DNA from 3 places in the Lysinibacillus sp. G1-3 genome. Region 2 is predicted to be linked to each of the others. Evidence: predicted binding sites of a transcription regulator. Region 2 holds the regulator's gene; each other region holds the start of a gene.
The links. The regulator LexA, encoded in region 2, represses DNA repair genes until DNA is damaged. The targets are predictions, from matches to a motif close to CGAACATATGTTCG.

Region 1: a site for LexA is predicted at 3,511-3,524, ahead of ACVYAD_RS04140 (RpnC/YadD family protein). Genes of this name have one in related genera too.
Region 3: a site for LexA is predicted at 2,498-2,511, ahead of ACVYAD_RS06985 (carbohydrate kinase). Genes of this name have one in related genera too.

Annotation. Positions count from the first base shown of each region.
Region 1 covers NZ_JBWHYQ010000003.1:163,165-169,786, forward strand. Annotated here, with positions in the region: gene ACVYAD_RS04120 (LysR family transcriptional regulator) at 1-64, opposite strand, end outside; gene ACVYAD_RS04125 (DMT family transporter) at 199-1,098, shown strand; gene ACVYAD_RS04130 (general stress protein) at 1,228-1,575, opposite strand; gene ACVYAD_RS04135 (Dps family protein) at 1,801-2,241, opposite strand; gene ACVYAD_RS04140 (RpnC/YadD family protein) at 2,516-3,466, opposite strand; gene pepF (oligoendopeptidase F) at 3,635-5,443, shown strand; gene ACVYAD_RS04150 (SEC-C domain-containing protein) at 5,667-6,622, shown strand, end outside.
Region 2 covers NZ_JBWHYQ010000026.1:8,727-15,348, forward strand. Annotated here, with positions in the region: gene ACVYAD_RS22200 (DJ-1/PfpI family protein) at 1-393, shown strand, start outside; gene ACVYAD_RS22205 (hypothetical protein) at 492-839, opposite strand; gene ACVYAD_RS22210 (YneB family resolvase-like protein) at 915-1,580, opposite strand; gene yneA (cell division suppressor protein YneA) at 1,577-1,894, opposite strand; gene lexA (transcriptional repressor LexA) at 2,058-2,675, shown strand; gene ACVYAD_RS22225 (gamma-glutamyl-gamma-aminobutyrate hydrolase family protein) at 3,364-4,086, opposite strand; gene ACVYAD_RS22230 (prepilin peptidase) at 4,175-4,927, opposite strand; gene ACVYAD_RS22235 (potassium transporter) at 5,225-5,950, opposite strand; gene ACVYAD_RS22240 (PilN domain-containing protein) at 5,947-6,540, opposite strand; gene pilM (type IV pilus biogenesis protein PilM) at 6,540-6,622, opposite strand, start outside.
Region 3 covers NZ_JBWHYQ010000005.1:200,511-207,132, forward strand. Annotated here, with positions in the region: gene ACVYAD_RS06970 (MFS transporter) at 1-1,222, shown strand, start outside; gene ACVYAD_RS06975 (M23 family metallopeptidase) at 1,460-1,873, shown strand; gene ACVYAD_RS06980 (DUF3885 domain-containing protein) at 2,109-2,300, opposite strand; gene ACVYAD_RS06985 (carbohydrate kinase) at 2,544-3,635, shown strand; gene ACVYAD_RS06990 (pseudouridine-5'-phosphate glycosidase) at 3,640-4,557, shown strand; gene ACVYAD_RS06995 (RelA/SpoT family protein) at 4,766-6,622, shown strand, end outside.

The sequences.
Region 1 (6,622 bases), on a different contig from region 2:
CAGCTTTTGTAAAGCTAGCTACCTCAGCTACTTTATTCAAAATCTCATATTTGACTAAACTCATTGTCTTGTCCTCTTTTTACATGAATTTTTTTAATACTGATTATTATAAACATTCGTTTTACTAATCACAATACAAGAGATATAGTAAATTTTAGGTTAAAAACTGTTTTAGTACACAGAATGTAGGTGAGCATAATGAGTATCCAAGGAAAAGCAAATTTATTAATGGTTATAGTGACAATGTTTTGGGGATTATCTTATACCTTTATGGTAATGGGGCTTGAAACATTGGCTGTTTATAATGTGGTGGCATTGCGTTGTATCATCGCATTTTTCGCAGCAGGTATCATCTTTTACAAACGCATGATTAAGGCCGATGCTAAAACTTTAAAATATGCGGCTATTCAAGGTTTTTTATTATTCATTGTGTTCGTTCTAAGCTTATTCGGACTAGAAACAACTTCGGTATCAAATGCTGGCTTTATTTTAAGTCTAACAGTTGTCTTAGTGCCTATTATCAGCAGTTTTATTGAAAAGAAATTACCTTCAAGAGCAGTCAGTTTTGCAATTGTTTGTACAATGATTGGGATTACAGTTTTAACTGCTCACGGCTCATTTACCTTTCAAAAAGGGGATATTTTAATAGCCATTGCTGCACTATGTTATTCGATTTATTTACTGTTAAACAGCTCATTTACGCGTAACGTTGAATCCATTTCATATGGCATTTACCAGCTCGGTTTTGCTGGATTTTACGCACTCGTATTAACATTCATTTTTGAAACACCTACACTTCCAAATACAACGTCTTCTTGGATTGCTATTATTGGACTCGGTGTCATTTGTAGTGCATTTTGTTTCGTAGGTCAAACTGTTGCACAACAGTTTACTTCTGCTACACATACAGGACTAATATTTTCCTTGGAACCAATCTTTGCAGCGATGTTTGCTGTGATGTTTTTAGGAGAAGGATTAACAATAAAAGTATTAATAGGTGGTAGCTTTATTCTAATTGGTAACCTTGTTGCTCAATTAGAGCAGCTTCATGTATTACGCTTTATAAAAAAACATGACCACAAAAAAGCGATTCATTAAATCAATTTTGAAACCTTCTACACAAATAAACAGAGTGATGCATGTGCACTCACTCTGTTTATCGTATTATACTAAAGAAATATTCCCTATTATGTGAATGAAGATGACTTTCAATCACCTTTCACTAGATTATGTCGTCATAGGTTCAATTGTAGGCTCAGCAAATACTACGATGACACCTTGTTCTACGAGATGAGAATAGTAAGCTGTTTGTCCCTCTGTAAGATCAAAACGCTTTAATCCTTCCGTCACAGCCGATTCACCAGTAAACCAAGACTTGAATTGATCCACCCAATTCCCTACTTCATGGGTTTTAACATTTATACCCCATTCTACATCCTCAAATTGGCTTGGATCCTTTGCAATAACATGAATGTCCTCTATTTGATATGCTTCTAATCGCATACTTTCTAAAATATGAAGCATTTCTTCCCTTGTATGGGCCACTTCAATTTGTGGGTTTTGTTCATTTATCATGTTCAATTCCTCCTAACTTTTATGGCTTACTAAGTATCTACCCTTCCTATTCAAAAAAAAACATATTTTGCCCATTCTTTTCCGAACTGTAATATATGTTATTTCTTTGAGAAATATGTCCATCTTTTGAAACAACAAATATGAAACAACAAATATGAAACAACAAAAAACAGACAATGGAAATGCATGAACGAGTTTCCATTGCCTATCATTTATTTGTGGTTATTAGTGCCCAAGGAAGGCCTTTAACATCCATGTATGCTTTTCAAGGGACTGGTACATAGCATTCAGTAAATCCTCTGTTCGATCGTCCCCTTCTTCTGCTGCAAGCCCCATTGTTGAATGTAAAGCTTTCATAATTTTTTGGAAATCTGCAATGGTTGTAGCCACCATTTCCTCCGTCGTCTCATTCCCAGTCGCTTCCTCGATAAAGGACAGCACAAGATGTTCTTTTAACGTAGCAACTGGTTGCCCATCCTTCGAAAGGATACGCTCTGCAATTTCATCTAGATTTAATGTTGTTTCATTATATAATTCTTCAAATTTTGCATGTAGTGTAAAGAAGGAATTTCCTTTAACATACCAATGATAATTGTGCAATTTCGTATAAAGTACAGACCATGTAGCGACAAGTTTATTTAATTGTTTGTTTAAGTTTTGTGTCATTGTTTCTCCTCCAATGTGCCAGTTATTCTAGCCATTAGTATGCGTAGCAAAGTGTATTTGCTATACACACATTTTTTACCATTTATACAAACAATTTTTAAAGTCATTTATCATACAAAACCAAAACATCTTCCCGTGAGAAGATTTGCCTTACAACAGGAGGCAAATGCAGTTCCACAACGACTTCACACAATAAGATTTCATCATTAGAACGTTAGAAAACTTACAACAAACCTAAAAAGAGATTGGCAATTTGTCTCTCTACACAATTAGACTATTTAAGTTCCTTTCGAATTTCCTTAATTTTTGTCACTGGAAGCTTCGAAACCTCTGCAATCCATTCGTCTTCAGCACCCTTTTCAAATAACCCAAAAATTATTTGTTTCATGCCACGTTCAATTCCTAGCTCAATGCCCTCCTGCCTCTCTAATTCCAATACACCAGCAAGTGTTGGTGGTAAATCTTCTTTATATTGATGCAACATTTCTTCCTCCCCTCTAATTTCCTCTTTTACATCTCTTATAAGTTGCTCAGTCATAGCTCTTGGTAGTTTCAACAAATAATCAATAAAGTAAAGTAACGCATTTACTTCTGTTTTTTCAACATTTTCTAATGACCACACTTCTCTTAGTAAAGTTCTTTTGTACGTATTACGAAGACTCATTTCATTTTTTGTACGATTCAAATAAAGAGATGCTAGTAATGCTTTACTGAGTAACTTCGTTGATTTTTTCAATTCTTCTTCATCGAAATCAGATACAACAAATTTATTAAAAGTGTACATTAATTCTGTACCATAATACTTTTCATGATACCGGTTCGTACTTTTTGTACCCTTATCTGTAAAAATAGCAATAGCCACAATCTTCTTACCATATCGATCCCTAATACGATAGAAATATTCAAACATGCGCTTCACAAAATGCACTTCATCTCCAGCTTGTATTTCCGTATGGACAAGGATCCATTGCTCTTTCCCACTTTTCAGATGAACCTTCGCAATTTGGTCAGCTATTTTGCGCCCTTGACGATACTCAATAATTTCTTTGAAAAGCTCCTGTTGCAAAAATTCTACTTGCTTTGAAAAATCCACCTCTAAGTGTAAATCTGGCAAAAAGAACAACAAAAAATCTTCAAACAAATCCGCAATTAACTTCTTCCATAAATTATCTTGATTCACTTGGCTAAGTTTATATAGGTCTGGTTTTTCCCATACTAACTGCATGATAACTTCATTCCTCCCCTTCTTTACACCCATTACACTCAATACGAACATAAGTTTCCACTTTATTATTCTATTTTTAAAAATATTAAAACTATTCTCTATTATTATTTCACTTTCCGAAATAGTTTCGTTATAATGGAGACACTTACACATAAGGGGTGTTTATAGATGGAAGTATTACGAAAAGATGTACCAGTAGAAGAAACCTGGAATTTAAAAGATTTATTTGAAAAGGATGCGGATTTTGAGCCTGTTTTAGTTCAGCTTGTAGAGGATGCACTAAGCTTTGAACGCAAGTATCAAGGTACAATTACGGATGCGCAAAAAGTAATTGAAGTTTTAACAGCTTTTGAAGCATTACAAAAAAGCATTGTCCCTATTGGCACTTATGCAAATTTAAATATTCAAACAGATCTTACAGATGATGTAGCGCAAATGCGTTCTGCCAAATACAGTACTGCGGTGGGTAAAATAAGTAGTGCATTTTCTTTCGTACGCAGTGAATTACTAGCACTAGACGAGGCAATTTTACAAGAGGCCACTGAGTTGAGTCCTATTTACAAAGTTTACTTAGAGGAATTGTTAAAGCAAAAGCCTTATCAGCTGCACCCTGAAGTGGAAAAAGCATTAGCTGCATTTAGCTCAACTTTTAAGGCACCTTATGAAACATATAATACGACAAAGCTTGTTGATATGCATTTTGGACAGTTTGAGGCAAATGGTGAAAAGCATCCATTAAGTTTTGTATTATACGAAAACAACTGGGAGTTCGAGGCTGATACAAACGTACGTCGTACTGCATTTGAAGCATTTTCTAATAAGTTACGAGATTATCAGCACACAACTGCAAAAATTTATAACACACATATTCAACAAGAAAAAACAATGGCGGATTTACGCGGCTTTGACTCTATCATCGATTATTTATTATTTGATCAGGATGTTGATCGATCACTTTATAATCGTCAAATAGACCTTATTACAAAAGAGCTTGCGCCTCATATGCGCCGTTACGCAAAACTTATTCAACAAGCAAACGACATCGAGAACATGACTTTCGCAGACTTAAAAATAGCGTTAGATCCAGAGTATGATCCAAAATTAACAATGTCAGAAGCAAAAGAATATGTTGAAAAAGCATTATCGGTTATGGGCGAGGATTACAAGAACATGATTGAAAAGGCATTTAACGAGCGCTGGATTGATTATGCAACAAACAAAGGAAAATCTACTGGAGCATTCTGCTCAAGTCCATATGGTAATCATCCTTATATTTTAATGTCTTGGAATGAACGTATGAATGAAGTATTTACGCTAATTCATGAGCTAGGACATGCAGGTCACTTTGTAAATGCGCATGCCCATCAATCTTATTTTAATAGCCGTCCTTCTCTATACTTTATCGAGGCACCATCAACAATGAATGAAATGCTTCTAGCCAATTATTTATTGGCCCATAACGAAGATCCTCGTTTCAAACGTTGGGTTATTTCAAACATTGTGTCCAAAACATACTATCATAATTTCGTCACACACTTACTAGAGGCAGCATATCAACGAAAAGTATATGAATTAATTGACGCAGGTGAAGCTGTTAATGCTTCGGTTTTAAATCAATTAAAACGTTCTGTCCTAGAAGATTTCTGGGGCGATACTGTCGACATTTCTGAAGGTGCAGAACTTACTTGGATGCGTCAGCCACACTATTATATGGGCTTATATCCATACACATACAGTGCTGGCTTAACAATTTCTACACAAGTATCCAAGCGTATCTTAAAAGAAGGTAAGCCAGCGGTAGATGAGTGGTTAGCAGTCCTTCAAGCTGGCGGTACGAAGTCACCTGTAGAGCTAGCTCAAATGGCGGGTGTCGATGTTACAACAGACCAGCCGCTTCAAGATACGATTGCTTACATTGGTCACCTCGTTGATGAGCTTGAACGATTAACGACAGAAATGGAAGCTATCAAAAGCTAAACTAACCTTAGAACCATCTATGCTATTTCTAAAGCGTAGATGGTTTTCTTTTTTTAGTTCTAAGTTGGAAAATATGTTCATATAATAGAATCAGGGCGTCCATTTTTTGATATTTCTAAATAGACAATCATTTTTCTTCATACAAATGTACCGTTATTATTAAGTAGATGCAATTTATTTAGCAAAATTCGACTAACAATTTTCAAAGGAAGTGTTTCTAATTATGGTAAAACGTAATGATCCATGCCCTTGCGGTAGCGGCAAAAAATACAAAAAATGTTGTGAAGGCAAACAGCAGGTTACAGTAGAAACTGTAGCAATCGAAGAATTAGAACGTGTACTACAAACATTTTACTTAGAATATCCAGAACGCAAAGATGTTCGTGCTTACATCGAGCATGTAGGTACATGGCAGCCTAAATTAGAAAGCGTACTACAAAGAGAGCTAATTGAAGCGATCGCGTTAGACGACTTCTTCTTCCATCAAGAGCCATCTATTTGGAAAGGTTACTTAAAGAAAACAAAGAAAAAAGCGGTAAGACCTTCAACAGTAAAAGTGTTAGAAGGCTGGTCACAACCTCGTCTATTTATTGGTTCTGTGTCTGTTGTAGAAGAAAAATATTTCAAGGCTACACATGTGTTATCAAATGAAGAAATTTATATTCGTCGTGAAAATGATAAACCAATCCCTGAAGGTATGCATGTCTTTGCATTCATCTTACCGGATGGTACAAAAAAATCAGAGCATTATTTAGCTGTTTCAACGCTGATCTTCTTCCCGGAAGATCACGCGAAGGTGTTTGAGCAATTTAATAAAAATTTCGAGGCTTCTGAGAAGAAGATTGGCGCATTCTTAAAAGAAGAGCATTTATCCTTCTGGGAGTTACTTGTGTCAAACGGTTATAAAGGCGAAGAATTCACGAATTTCGAGAGCAATGTAATCACACAAGTGAAAGATTTCCTTGAGCAAAATGATCGTGAAACAGCTCCTATGTTAGAGCTTTTAGAAGACTACTTAATTGAAGGACAACCATCTGCGCGCAAAGAGGCTGCGATCGCTGCTGGCGCGATTCGATATGGTCAAGAAAAAGAGCTGTTCGAGCCGCTATCAATGACAGTAAAAGAAATTGCAGCGACGTTCGATATTTCAGCTTCCTCTCTCACAAAATACTACCAAGA
Region 2 (6,622 bases):
ATAGCCGATACACAAATAAGTGAAGTTAATCTTGACGAAATCGATAGCTTATTGCTACCAGGCTGTATGGATATAGCTTTACTAATAAATGAGCAAAAATTAATTGATTTTATTGGTAATGCGCATGCCAAAGGAGCAACAATTGCAAGTATCTCTAGTTCTCCATCTCTTTTAGCGAAAGCCGGAGTATTAAAAAACAGAAAATATACTGTTGGATTGCCGCTAGAAGTTATAAGAAAATTAGACTTCTTCGATCTTAATCATTTCTCTGAAGACCTAGTTGTCCAAGATGGAAACATCATAACTGCAAGAGGTAGAGGTTTTATACAATTTGGTATTACTGTGGGGAAAGCCCTACATCTCTCGTTTGATGAAGATTGGTACAAAGAATAAAAAAAGCTCTAAATGATATGAAAAATTACTACAATAAAAGATGGCAAGTTTCTAGAGAATATTGAGCAAGAGAGGTAGAAATGGCTACTTCTCTTATTTTATTTCCAAAATGTCCAATCTGTTGGACATTCTTTCGCTTTTATATCAGTCATTTTGGCGTTTCTATCCACGTTTTTCGCTGTTCTATCCGTCACTTTGACGTTTCTATCCACGTTTTTCGCTGTTCTATCCGTCACTTTGACGTTTCTATCCACGTTTTTCGCTGTTCTATCCGTCACTTTGACGTTTCTATCCACCATTTTCGCTGTTCTATTCGTCACTTTGACGTTTCTATCCACGTTTTTCGCTGTTCTATCCGTCACTTTGACGTTTCTATCCACGTTTTTCGCTGTTCTATCCGTCACTTTGGCGTTTCTATCCACGTTTTTCGCTGTTCTATCCGTCACTACTCGTTCCTTCACCTTCATATAAAGCCTTTAAAAAGAAAAAAATCAGTAGGAAAACTCCCACTGATTAAAACGTTACTTTATTTCGTTTCCCTCTAAATGTTCCCGATATCTCCTATGGACAGTGGCTTTGCTTACGTCAAAGCCTAGCCCCCTAAGAGTCATAGCTATTTCCTCAAATGTGAAGCCTCGATTGCGGAGTTTAACGATCTCTTCTATAGGGACATCTTTACGTTCCTGGCCGTTTGGGTTTCCTCGGTTAGATAAATTATTTTCAGGGCGGTAGCCATTTTCAACTGCCCGACGCATGCCACGACGTATTTTAGCATTGTGGATTCTACGCTGGTACTCCTCTACAATTGCTAAAATTTCTAGGAGCATCGTATCCATTTCATTTAATTGTACAGGTCCCGCGTCTCGCATAGAGAAAACATTAGTTTCAGTTTTCTGCAATAAATGCAAAACGGCCATTCGAGCATTTCCACGTCCTAAACGTGTTTCATCCTGCACAAATAATGCTGTTACGTCATTTTCTTTTATGAAATCGAGCATTTCTAGTAATCCTTCTCGTTCCACATCATAGCCGCTATGCTTATCCTTAAAAACAAGCTTCACTTCGTAGCCCAGTTCTTTAGCATAGCGTACTAACTCCTCCTCCTGTCGCTCTAATGAGGAGCTTTGTGTCTCTTTTTCTGTACTCACACGGCAATAGACAACAGCCGATTGTTGTTTTGTTATCATTTTACATTTCTCGCAATTTCAATTGAATTTATAGAATTGGGTTGGTCGTCACCCACTACTGGAATCACTAGAGAATTACCTGCAATAATTCGTACGTTCGATAATTCATTTTCTGCCTTAACAAGCTTAATCCATTCATCCGATTTCATTTTACCACGGTATTGTTCGGCTAACGACCATAAACTATCACCATGTTCGACTTCAATTTCTGCGTATGTGACATCCCCTGGATCTGTTATAAAAAGATATGCCGTAAATAGTAGACAAGCTCCTAATAAAGTTGTAATATGTGGATTTTTTTTAAACCAGTTCATGTGTATAACCCCTTTTCAAGAATGTTTGTTCGGAATATATGTTCTTATAATAATGCGAACAAACGTTTTTGTCAAACACTTTTCGAACCTATGTTTGCTTAAGTGTTCGCATTCTGCTATACTACTAATAAGTAGAATGACTAGAAAAAAGAGGTGAGCAATCATGAAAAAAGTTTCGAAAAGACAAGAGGCCATATTAGATTTCATTAAAGAAGAGGTACGCACAAAGGGGTATCCACCATCTGTACGTGAGATTGGTGAAGCAGTTGGACTTGCTTCAAGCTCTACAGTTCATGGACATTTAGCTCGTTTGGAGCAAAAAGGCTTAATCCGTCGCGACCCAACTAAACCACGTGCCATTGAAATTCTAGAGCCAGAGGATTCTATTCAAAAGCAACATGTTATACATGTCCCACTTGTTGGGAAAGTTACTGCAGGTTCTCCGATAACTGCTGTTGAAAATATCGATGAATATTTCCCGCTACCGGATATTTATGGTACAAGTGAAGATCAGTTATTTATGCTAGAAATTATGGGTGAATCAATGATTGAAGCTGGCATTTTAGACGGAGATTTAGTTATTGTTAAACAAAAATCTACAGCTGATAATGGTGATATTGTAGTAGCAATGACCGAAGAGAATGAAGCAACTGTAAAGCGTTTCTTTAAGGAAAAAAGTCATTTCCGTTTACAGCCTGAAAACGCAACAATGGAGCCAATTATCGTAGACCAAGTTTCTATTTTGGGCCATGTTGTAGGTCTTTATCGTCGTGTTCATTAAAAGTATCTCAATAGCAGCGTACAAAAAGAGGATTCTATGTTCACAAATGGGCATATACCTCTTTTTCTTATTTTTGAGTGCCTTTTTATACACTAAAAAAGAACCCACTGTATAATGGATTCTTCCCTCTAGCAATGTATTTAGTTAATTTAAAAAAGCTCATCCCCATAACGTGGGGGTGATTTTCGTTCCGGCCAGGCGCTTTGTTGCTGCCGCTTCGCTTTCGCACAGTTAAAACATTTGTTGCTGCCGCTTCGCTTTCGCACAGTTAAAACATTTGTTGCTGCCGCTTCGCTTTCGCACAGTTAAAACATTTGTTGCTGTCGCTTCGCTTTCGCACAGTTAAAACATTTGTTGCTGACGCTTCGCTTTCGCACAGTTAAAACATTTGTTGCTGTCGCTTCGCTTTCGCACAGTTAAAACATTTGTTGTTACTGACGCTTCGCTTTCGCACAGTTAAAACATTTGTTGCTGACGCTTTGCTTTCGCACAATTAAAACATTTGTTGCTGTCGCTTTGCTTTCGCTACAGAAAACATTTGCCGCTGACGCTTCGCTTTCGCGCAGAGCAGAGCTTCCTAAGGGCGTCCGATGAGCCGCTTTTATGGCATACATCTATTTTTTCATGTTTATTACCAAGTTTATCTTGCCATTTATACAAAATTCTATTCCGTAATGCTTATAAAGTTTTATGCCTCTACCTTGAATTTCAAACTCGCCTTTACAAATGCATAGAATAATTTTTTTGATGCTTCATCACCTACAATGGCTAGCTCTTCAGGATGCCATTGTACTGCTAGACAAAATGGTAAATCTTCGTGTACGACGGCTTCAACGATACCATCACTTGATTTGGCTGCCACTTTCAATTTTTCTGCTGCTGCGTTTATTGCCTGATGATGAAATGAATTTACCGCTATTTTTTCTTCCTCGATAATTGTTGTTAATAATGTATCCGGTGTTAGATGAACATGATGTGTAGCAACGCCCCGTGCCGCTTGTTGCGTATGCTTTATTAATTTTTTACTATGATATTCACTATCAATGTCCTGATAGAGTGTGCCTCCAAATGCAACATTCAGCATTTGAATCCCTCGACAAATCCCGAAAATCGGCATTTTCCGAATAGAGGCCGCTTCAATCAATGAAAGTTCTAGTGAATCCCTTTCCGGATGAATCTTCCCTAACTTTGGTGTAGGTTCTGCACCAAAAAGAAATGGATGTACATCATGTCCGCCCGATAGTAATAATCCGTCCGTCAACGATAAAATTTGTGCTACATCCTCTTCAACTCCAATCGGAATTATAAGAGGTACACCCCCAGCTTCAATTATACTTTTGCTATAAGCAGCATTTAATCTTGAGGACAAATCATCCTCCGCAAAGGCTGTTATTCCGATAATTGGTTTCATCTTATCCCCTCCATGATCTTTATCTAGCATTAACTACCTATAAAAGCTTGAAGACTATTAATCATCGAAGGACTCCCCCACTGATTAATTACCAAAACCCAAGATACCAATTCATCAACGCATCCCCATAGAAATAGATAATAATAGCAGCTAAAGCAATAGAAGGTCCGAATGGTATAGGCGTTTTTCTTCCCTTTCCACGTACTTTTAACACTACTATTCCAACAATCATGCCAATGACAGCAGCTATAAATAGTGTAAGAATTGCATGTATTGTCCCGAGTACAAGACCAAGTAAAAAGAATAGTTTAATATCGCCTCCACCCATTCCACCTCTTGATAGGACAGCTATACAATACAATATTCCAAAACCTACCAAAGCACCAACTACACTGTCCCACCACGGAGACAAAGGAGATATGACGCGTCCAAAAACGAGCAATGGTAAAAAGAATAATAGCACTTTATCAGGTATAAGCATATAAGCAAAATCCGACACGACAATAATGACTAATAATGAAATAAATAATAGTGCTACAAAAAATTCTGCACTAAAGCCTAATTTCCAATAAGCAAATGTAAATAACATGCCTGTTATAAGTTCCATCAATGGATAAATCCAAGAAATTTTTTGCCCACAGCTTCGGCATTTCCCCCCAAGATATACATAGGACAAAACAGGTACCAAATCAAGCGCCGTCAACTGTCTCTTACAAGAAGTGCAATGCGAAGGTGGACGCACAATGGACTCCTTCAAAGGCACACGTAAACCAACTACATTAAAAAACGAGCCTAAAACGAGCCCAAATATGAAAACAGTAATTGTATAAGCAATTTCCATCTTTTTATCCTCCTATACTAATAGACGCCCATACATTTAAGTATGCGCGCCAATCAATTAAGCCTCGGCATAATTGCGTCTGGAATCGGCTTTGTGCTTAGACCTGCACGAGGGCCGACACGATGTCGGTCATTTCGGTAATGCCACAGGACCTGGCGTTTTTACCGATGTAGGTCAGTTACCCGTTATCGCATGGATGCGATGATTTTAGGCTAACATCCTTTCCGATTACGTGACATCCGCCGGAGGCTTTAACTTCTTTCAGCAGTTTTTTGGACACTAGCTGAAAGAAGTTTATTATTGTTGTCCTTCATAATAGAACGTCGTTACTTGTATGGTAGATTTTAAGGTTGTATCTGCATCCTCCTGGAACTTTGCTTCCTCTCCAGTTGCTGTGAAATCGATAGCATCAATTTTCATCACACGATTAATTTTTTCAATCTCTTTTATAAATTCAACCATTGCATTTTTATCCAGTGCGACAACATCAATATTAAATGTTACTAATTTTAATTCCTTTGGTAAGGAATCTTTATTGAGAGTAGCAGTTGGTATTTTATCTTTCACTTCAGGTGTTTCATCATTCTTAGCAACAGCTTGTTCCTCAGCTTCATTTGCAGATTGCTTTGGTTCAACCTGTTCCTCAGAATTTGTCGAGTTGGGATCTGTCATAGTAGAATCCATTACAAGTGAATCATAATTATTAAAATCCACAGCTTCTACCCGTGTTCCCGTCACCGCTTCAGTCTCTTCAATATTTCGAATTACCTCTTCAATAGCTCGAGTTTGAGGTACTTTTTTACGCAATGTTAAATTACTTCCACTAGATGATTTGCCATTCTCTTCAATTAAAGCAATCTGCTTCTGAATAGTAGACATTTCTTGTTGAAGGGAGCTAATTGAACTTTCCTTCGCATCTACTTCTTCTAACTTAGGTGTTACTAAATAGTAATATAGCGCAAATAAAATGGCTGCAATGAAAGCTGTTAAGATAAGAATCGTTGAATTTTTACTACTAGTCATGATTCTCTACCTCCAGCAAGAAATTTAAAATCAATTCCTAATGTAATCGTTGCCGAATAACGTGGCACTTCCTTAAACTTGTTTTTAGTATTTTCTTCCTCTTGATTTCCTATAGATACATCAAAATTAGAAATAGTATCAACCTGAATATCATTGAAATAACGGCTTGCTGTTAGCTTTTCTAAATAAGATGATATGGCTGACATTGTTTCAAAATCAGCCGTAACCTCAACATTTTTTTCGCCAAATACATAATCCCTTAAATACGTTTGCTCGGGTAACAATACCTGGGTCTCATCCATTAAGGGCGTCACTGGATACGAGACTTTTTCCACAAATTGTACAGATTGTTCCAATGAGCCTTCGTTCACATTTCGTTTTACATCTAACTCAGTTTGAAGTTGTTCAAGTTGGGATGAAAGCTCCACTTCCTGCGCACTTAATTTTGTAAGATCACTTTTTGCTTGGAAAAACAAGAAAATCATATATCCTACTATCATACCAATAAGAATTATAAATACTACATAGATTAAGGTAGGTGTTGAATGCTTTTTTTCTAAATCCGGTAAGAGGTTTATTTCTGGTACCATCAGTTAACCTCCTTTAACGCAAGTCCAATCAGGCTTGCAAATTTCTCTGAAAATTGAGGGAATGATTTTTGAATGACTGTAT
Region 3 (6,622 bases), on a different contig from region 2:
TATAACCTTTTTCTCGATTATTGTTGCAGGAATTACTATGTCATCATCAGGGGTGTTCATAGACTCCTTTGAAAAAGAATTTAATTGGGATCGATCTTTAATTGCTTTAGCATTTGCAGTGAGTCTATTTTTATATGGATTTTCAGGCCCGTTTATGGCGGCATTACTAGAAATAACCGGTTTAAAGAAAATGATGCTAGGTGCGATGGCTACATTATTCATAGGCATGTTGCTTACACTTTTCATGACACAATCATGGCAGTTAATCATTATATGGGGCGGTATTATTGGCTTAGGAGCAAGTCTTTTTTTAACTGTGTTAAGTCCTTATGTAGCTAATAATTGGTTTGTGAAAAGTAGAGGGTTGGCAGTAGGAATTTTAACGGCGAGTACTGCAACAGGGCAGTTAATTCTTCTCCCTATATTGGCGATGATTATTGAACATTATTCTTGGCGATGGGCGATTGGACTAATTCTCATTCTAAGTTTTGTTATGTTCATCACTATTTCTATATTTATTAAAAATACACCACAGGATATTGGAATTCTTCCTTATGGAATGGAAGAAAATCTTGAAATCCAACAAGAGAATCATAAGAAAAATCCGGTTAGTATTGCTTTTAATGGTTTATTTGAGGCTATAAAGAGGAAAGAATTTTGGTTATTAGCGGGAAGTTTTTTTATTTGTGGACTTTCAACTAGTGGGCTAGTTGGTACTCATTTCGTTTCTTATTGTATAAGTTTTGGTGTTCCTTTAGTAACCGCTGCAACTTTTCTTTCTTTTATGGGAGTGTTCAATCTTGTAGGTACTACTTTATCAGGGTGGTTGTCTGACCGTTTTGATAATCGATGGTTATTGTTTTGGTATTACCTTTTAAGAGGAGTGTCTCTGCTATTACTCCCATATGCATTAATGACAGGGTCGTTCACTTTACTGACAATCTTTACAATATTTTATGGATTAGATTGGATTGCCACAGTACCTCCAACGATCAGTATTTCTAGACAAATTTTTGGTACAAATAAAAGTGGCATTATTTATGGGTGGATTTTCGCTTCACATCAAGCGGGAGCTGCAGTTGCCGCTTTTGGTGGAGGCCTAATCTATAAGTTTTTCAATTCATATACTTGGGCCTTTTTCCTTGCTGGGATGTTCTGTGCATTGGCAAGTTTATTTGTTATCATCGTGAAAAAACAAACTCCTCATCAAGCACATACTTAATAATCAAATCAATAATCAATTTAAAAAGTTGAATCCAATTACTTAGTAGACAAGTATATGTATTATAAAACAGTAATATAATCGACAGAGGAGGGATATGAGATTTTCCAAGTCACGGCACAAACAAATTAGGATCAAGATATGCTTATGACTTTTTACAAGTGGATTGGGAAAGAAAGGGCTGGCCCGCCTATCGCGTCAGTCTGGCGCAATATCTACTTTTCGGGGTTCACTTAGATGACTATTATTGTTGGGGGCAAGAAGTATATGCTCCTTGCGACGGCGTCATTGTCCAAGCGGAGGATGGCTATAAAGAACGGAAATTGCTTTCAGATATGTCTAAAAGCTTATAAAAATGCTCATTATTTCGACCCGAAGAAAGATGACATTCAATCAGTTGCTGACAACTACATCATTATAGAATGTACTAACAATGTATACGCTGGTTTAGTTCATCTTCAAACAGGATCAATTCAAGTTTCAGTTGGTCAGCGTATAAAAAAAGGTGAAGTTATTGGTAGAGTGGGTCATTCAGGTAACTCCTTTGCCCCGCATTTGCATGTTCAACTTATGGATAGTAGTGATATAGCTACTGCAAACGGATTACCTTTTGCTTTTGAACAATATGAAATATTTAAAAATGGCATATAGGAAAAAGTAAATAATGGGATTCCAACAAATAAGGATAGAATTAGATTTCAAAAATCTGATGAATGGGAATAAATTAAAACTGCATAAAGGGGTACCATCAGGAAAATGGGCATAGCGTTGTAAAACAATTAAATGGTACCCTCCTCATCATAATCCTCATCTATATTTTGGTTACATATTAGATCATACAGATATTCAGGAGTAGTGTTTTCAAACATAAGTCATCAGTAATTTCCTAATCTATATAAATAGAATCACCGAGCTTGAACACTTCTTCAAATAATGTAGTAACTCTTGTAACAACTTGATTTAATCTATCTTCAGTTCCATGTTTATATGGCTCACCTAGTTCAAACCTTAGACGTAATTCACTAGTTAGGTTAGGGAATTTGCTATCTATATACTTCAATATTTTTTTCTTCATCATAGTTACTCCATTATGGGAATTCTGAAAAATCCCATCATTAACACTCCTTATATTTAAGTTTTCAAACTTTTCTATTGCACCCTAATCCAATAATGTTACAAACCTCATATTCAACTAAACTTCACCATTAGTTGAAATTTAATAGGCTTTAACTTTTTTGTATAAATCTAAAATGGAAAAATTTTTTTGACAACATTCAAACAAAAGTTTATAATGTAAACAAATATAATAAAAGGTGATGCTATGAATGAAAGAGAACAGGCGGTCCTTGCTTTAATTCGCCAGAATCCGTTTATGGCTCAGCAAGAGATGGCAGATAAGATGAAACTATCTCGGCCAGTCCTTGCTAATTTAGTGTCGAGCTTAACGAAGCAGGGGAAAATTGTAGGTCGTGCATATATTTTGCCTGAGGAAAATGAAGTTATTTGTATCGGTGGAGCCAATCTCGACCGAAAGTTTCATGTCAAAGGGAATGTCCAATTCGGTACGTCCAATCCTGCTAGCTCTTCATTTAGTGTAGGTGGTGTTGGACGAAACATTGCTGAAAACTTAGGCAGATTAAATCATCAGGTAACATTGCTAACTACCGCTGGCAAAGATGCTGATTGGCAAGTAATCCAAGAAGCGTCAGAGCCATTTATGAATTTACGTTATGTAGAGCAGTTACCTGACGCTTCGACGGGTTCCTATACTGCTGTTATGGATGAGCAGGGCGAGCTAGCATTAGCGGTAGCAAACATGGAAGTATATGATCTTTTATTGCCAAGTTTGCTAAAAAAACATGAGGCAATGCTAATGAATGCGGGTTGCTTTATTATGGACTTAAACTGTCCAAAGGAAACAGTGGCTTACATACAGCAGGTTGCGATTGCTCGTGACATTCCATTTGTCATCGTACCGGTATCTTCGCCAAAAATGAATCGATTACCGGATACGTTGCAAGGTGTAACATGGTTTATTTGCAACACAGATGAAGCAGAGACGATTGTAGGTCATAAAATCGAAAACTCTGCACACTACGAAAAGGCTTTACAGCAACTTCTTACATTAGGTGCTGAGCATGTCATTATTACAGCTGGTAGTAAGGGTGTGTATGCAGCTGCCACTACAACGAAGCCAAGTCATTTTGCAGCTAAAGCTATAGAAAAAATTGAAGATGTGACAGGTGCAGGAGATGCCTTTGTCAGTGCAGTAATCCATAGCTGGCTTACTGGCAAATCCTTTGCAACATGTATTGATGCAGGCTTAACAAATGCCAAAAATACACTCGCATCGCCATATACCGTAAGACCTGAGCTATCAGTTGATTTGTTAAACAGTGAAATGGAGGAATAACAACATGAAAGAATTCATCGTATTATCAGAAGAAGTAAAAGAAGGACAAGCGAAAGGTTTACCAATCGTAGCATTAGAATCAACAATTATTTCTCACGGAATGCCATATCCACAAAATGTAAAAACTGCACGAGAAGTAGAACAAATAATTCGTGATAATGGTGCAGTACCTGCAACTATTGCATTAATTGATGGGAAAATCAAAATCGGTTTATCAGATGAAGAACTTGAAATGTTCGGTAATTCACAAGGTGTAGCAAAAGCATCTCGTCGTGACTTAGGCTATCTTTTAGCAACAAAAAAATTAGGAGCGACAACTGTAGCTGCAACAATGATTTGTGCGGAGCTAGCTGATATCGAAATTTTTGTAACTGGCGGTATCGGTGGCGTACACCGTGGTGCTGAAACAACAATGGATATTTCAGCAGACTTAGAAGAGTTAGCACAAACAAATGTTGCTGTAATTTGTGCGGGTGCTAAGTCCATTTTAGATATTGGTTTAACTTTAGAATACCTTGAAACAAAAGGTGTGCCAGTCGTTGGATACGGTACTGATGAACTGCCAGCATTCTACACACGTCAAAGCGGATTTGATGTAAACTTCAAGATTGATACGCCAGAAGAAGTGGCAGAAATGCTACGTGCAAAATGGCAATTAGGCTTAAAAGGTGGAGCAGTCATTGCTAATCCAATTCCTGAGTCTGAAGCGCTTGAGCACTCATTCATTACAGAAATCATTGAAAAAGCTCTAGTAGAAGCGGAAGAAAACGGAATTCAAGGTAAAAACGTGACACCATTCTTACTTGGAAAAGTTAAAGAATTAACAGAAGGTAAAAGCCTTGATGCTAACATTGCATTAGTAAAAAATAATGCAGTAGTTGGATCGAAAATTGCTGTAGCGTATAATAAATTAAACTCATAAACTTTTGTACAGAAAAAGAGACTCTTTGCGAAATATAAAATTCGCAAAGGGTCTTTTTATTCATTTTAGGGTATATTTTTCCAATTTTCACATTGTTCACGAGAATAACTAAACAAAATGACACAGTTACTTTACAATAGCCCATTAAATTTTATACAATTAAGTTTATATCTAATCTGAAAAATTTGACGAGCAAGGTGGACATGTTATGGCGAAAGAGCAAATTTTGACTCCCGAGGACGTTTTTGAGTTAGTCAAATCCTACATGAATGTAGAAAATGTCGCATTCGTGAAAAAAGCATATGAATTAGCAAGGGATGCCCATATTGAGCAATTCCGAAGCTCAGGTGAACCGTATATTATTCACCCAGTGCAAGTAGCTGGTATTTTAGCTGAATTACAAATGGATCCAGAAACAGTTGCGGCTGGTTTTTTACATGATGTTGTCGAGGATACGGATTTTACGCGCGACGACTTAGTTCGCGAATTCGGCGAAGAGGTTGCAATACTTGTAGACGGTGTAACAAAGCTTGGGAAAATTAAATATTTATCTAAAGAAGCGCAACAAGCAGAAAATCATCGAAAAATGTTTGTAGCGATGGCGCAGGATATTCGTGTCATTTTAATTAAACTGGCAGACCGTCTACATAATATGCGCACATTAAAGCATTTACCTGCAGAAAAACAACGCCGTATTTCTAAAGAAACACTTGAAATTTTTGCACCACTTGCGCATCGTCTTGGGATTTCGACTGTTAAATGGGAGCTTGAGGATACAGCACTTCGTTATTTAAACCCCCAACAATATTATCGCATTGTCAGTCTTATGAAGAAAAAACGTGATGAGCGTGAAGCATATTTAGACAATGTCATGACTGAAATGAAGTCACAACTTACAGAGGTTGAAATTGAAGCGGATATTTATGGTCGCCCAAAACATATTTACAGTATTTATCGTAAAATGGTGTTACAAAAGAAACAATTCAACGAGATTTATGATTTATTAGCCATTCGTGTACTTGTCGATAGTATTAAAGATTGCTATGCCGTACTTGGGATTGTGCATACATTATGGAAGCCGATGCCTGGCCGTTTTAAAGATTATATTGCGATGCCAAAGCAAAACCTATACCAATCACTGCATACGACAGTAATTGGACCTTATGGTGATCCATTAGAAGTACAAATTCGTACGAAGGAAATGCATAAAATTGCAGAGTACGGTATTGCGGCGCATTGGGCATATAAAGAAGGTAAAAAAGTTGATAATGAAAAACAAAATGTCGACCAAAAATTAACATGGTTCCGAGAAATTTTAGAATTCCAAAACGAATCATCGAATGCTGAAGAATTTATGGAATCTTTAAAATTTGATTTATTCTCTGATATGGTCTATGTCTTCACACCTGAAGGAGATGTCATTGAATTACCGGCAGGCTCTGTACCTATCGACTTCGCATATCGTGTGCATTCAGAAGTCGGAAATCGTACAATTGGCGCGAAAATTAATGGTAAAATGGTGCCACTTGACACACCGTTAAAAACGGGAGATATTATTGAAATTTTAACTTCAAAGCAATCATTTGGTCCGAGCCGTGATTGGCTGAAAATAGCCCAATCATCACAGGCCAAAAATAAAATAAAGCAGTTTTTCAAACGTCATCTTCGTGAAGAAAATATCATCAAGGGCAAAGAGATGATAGAAAAGGAAATCCGTGCACAAGATTTTGACGTGAAAGAAACAATGTCAGCGGAAAATTTGAAGCGTGTATGCGAAAAATTTAACTATACAAATGAAGAAGATTTATATGCTGCTGTTGGCATGAATGGAATTACAGCTCAGCAAGTTGCTAATCGTCTAGCTGAAAAGCGCCGCAAAGAGCGTGAACAAGAAGAAGCTCTTGAGAAAATTGAACAAAAAATGAAAAACCCTATTCCTCAAAAACGGACGGAATCGGGCGTTATCGTAAAAGATATTGACAATATGCTTATTCGACTTTCTCGTTGTTGTACGCCAGTTCCTGGAGATGAAATTGTAGGCTTCATTACAAAAGGAAGAGGTGTT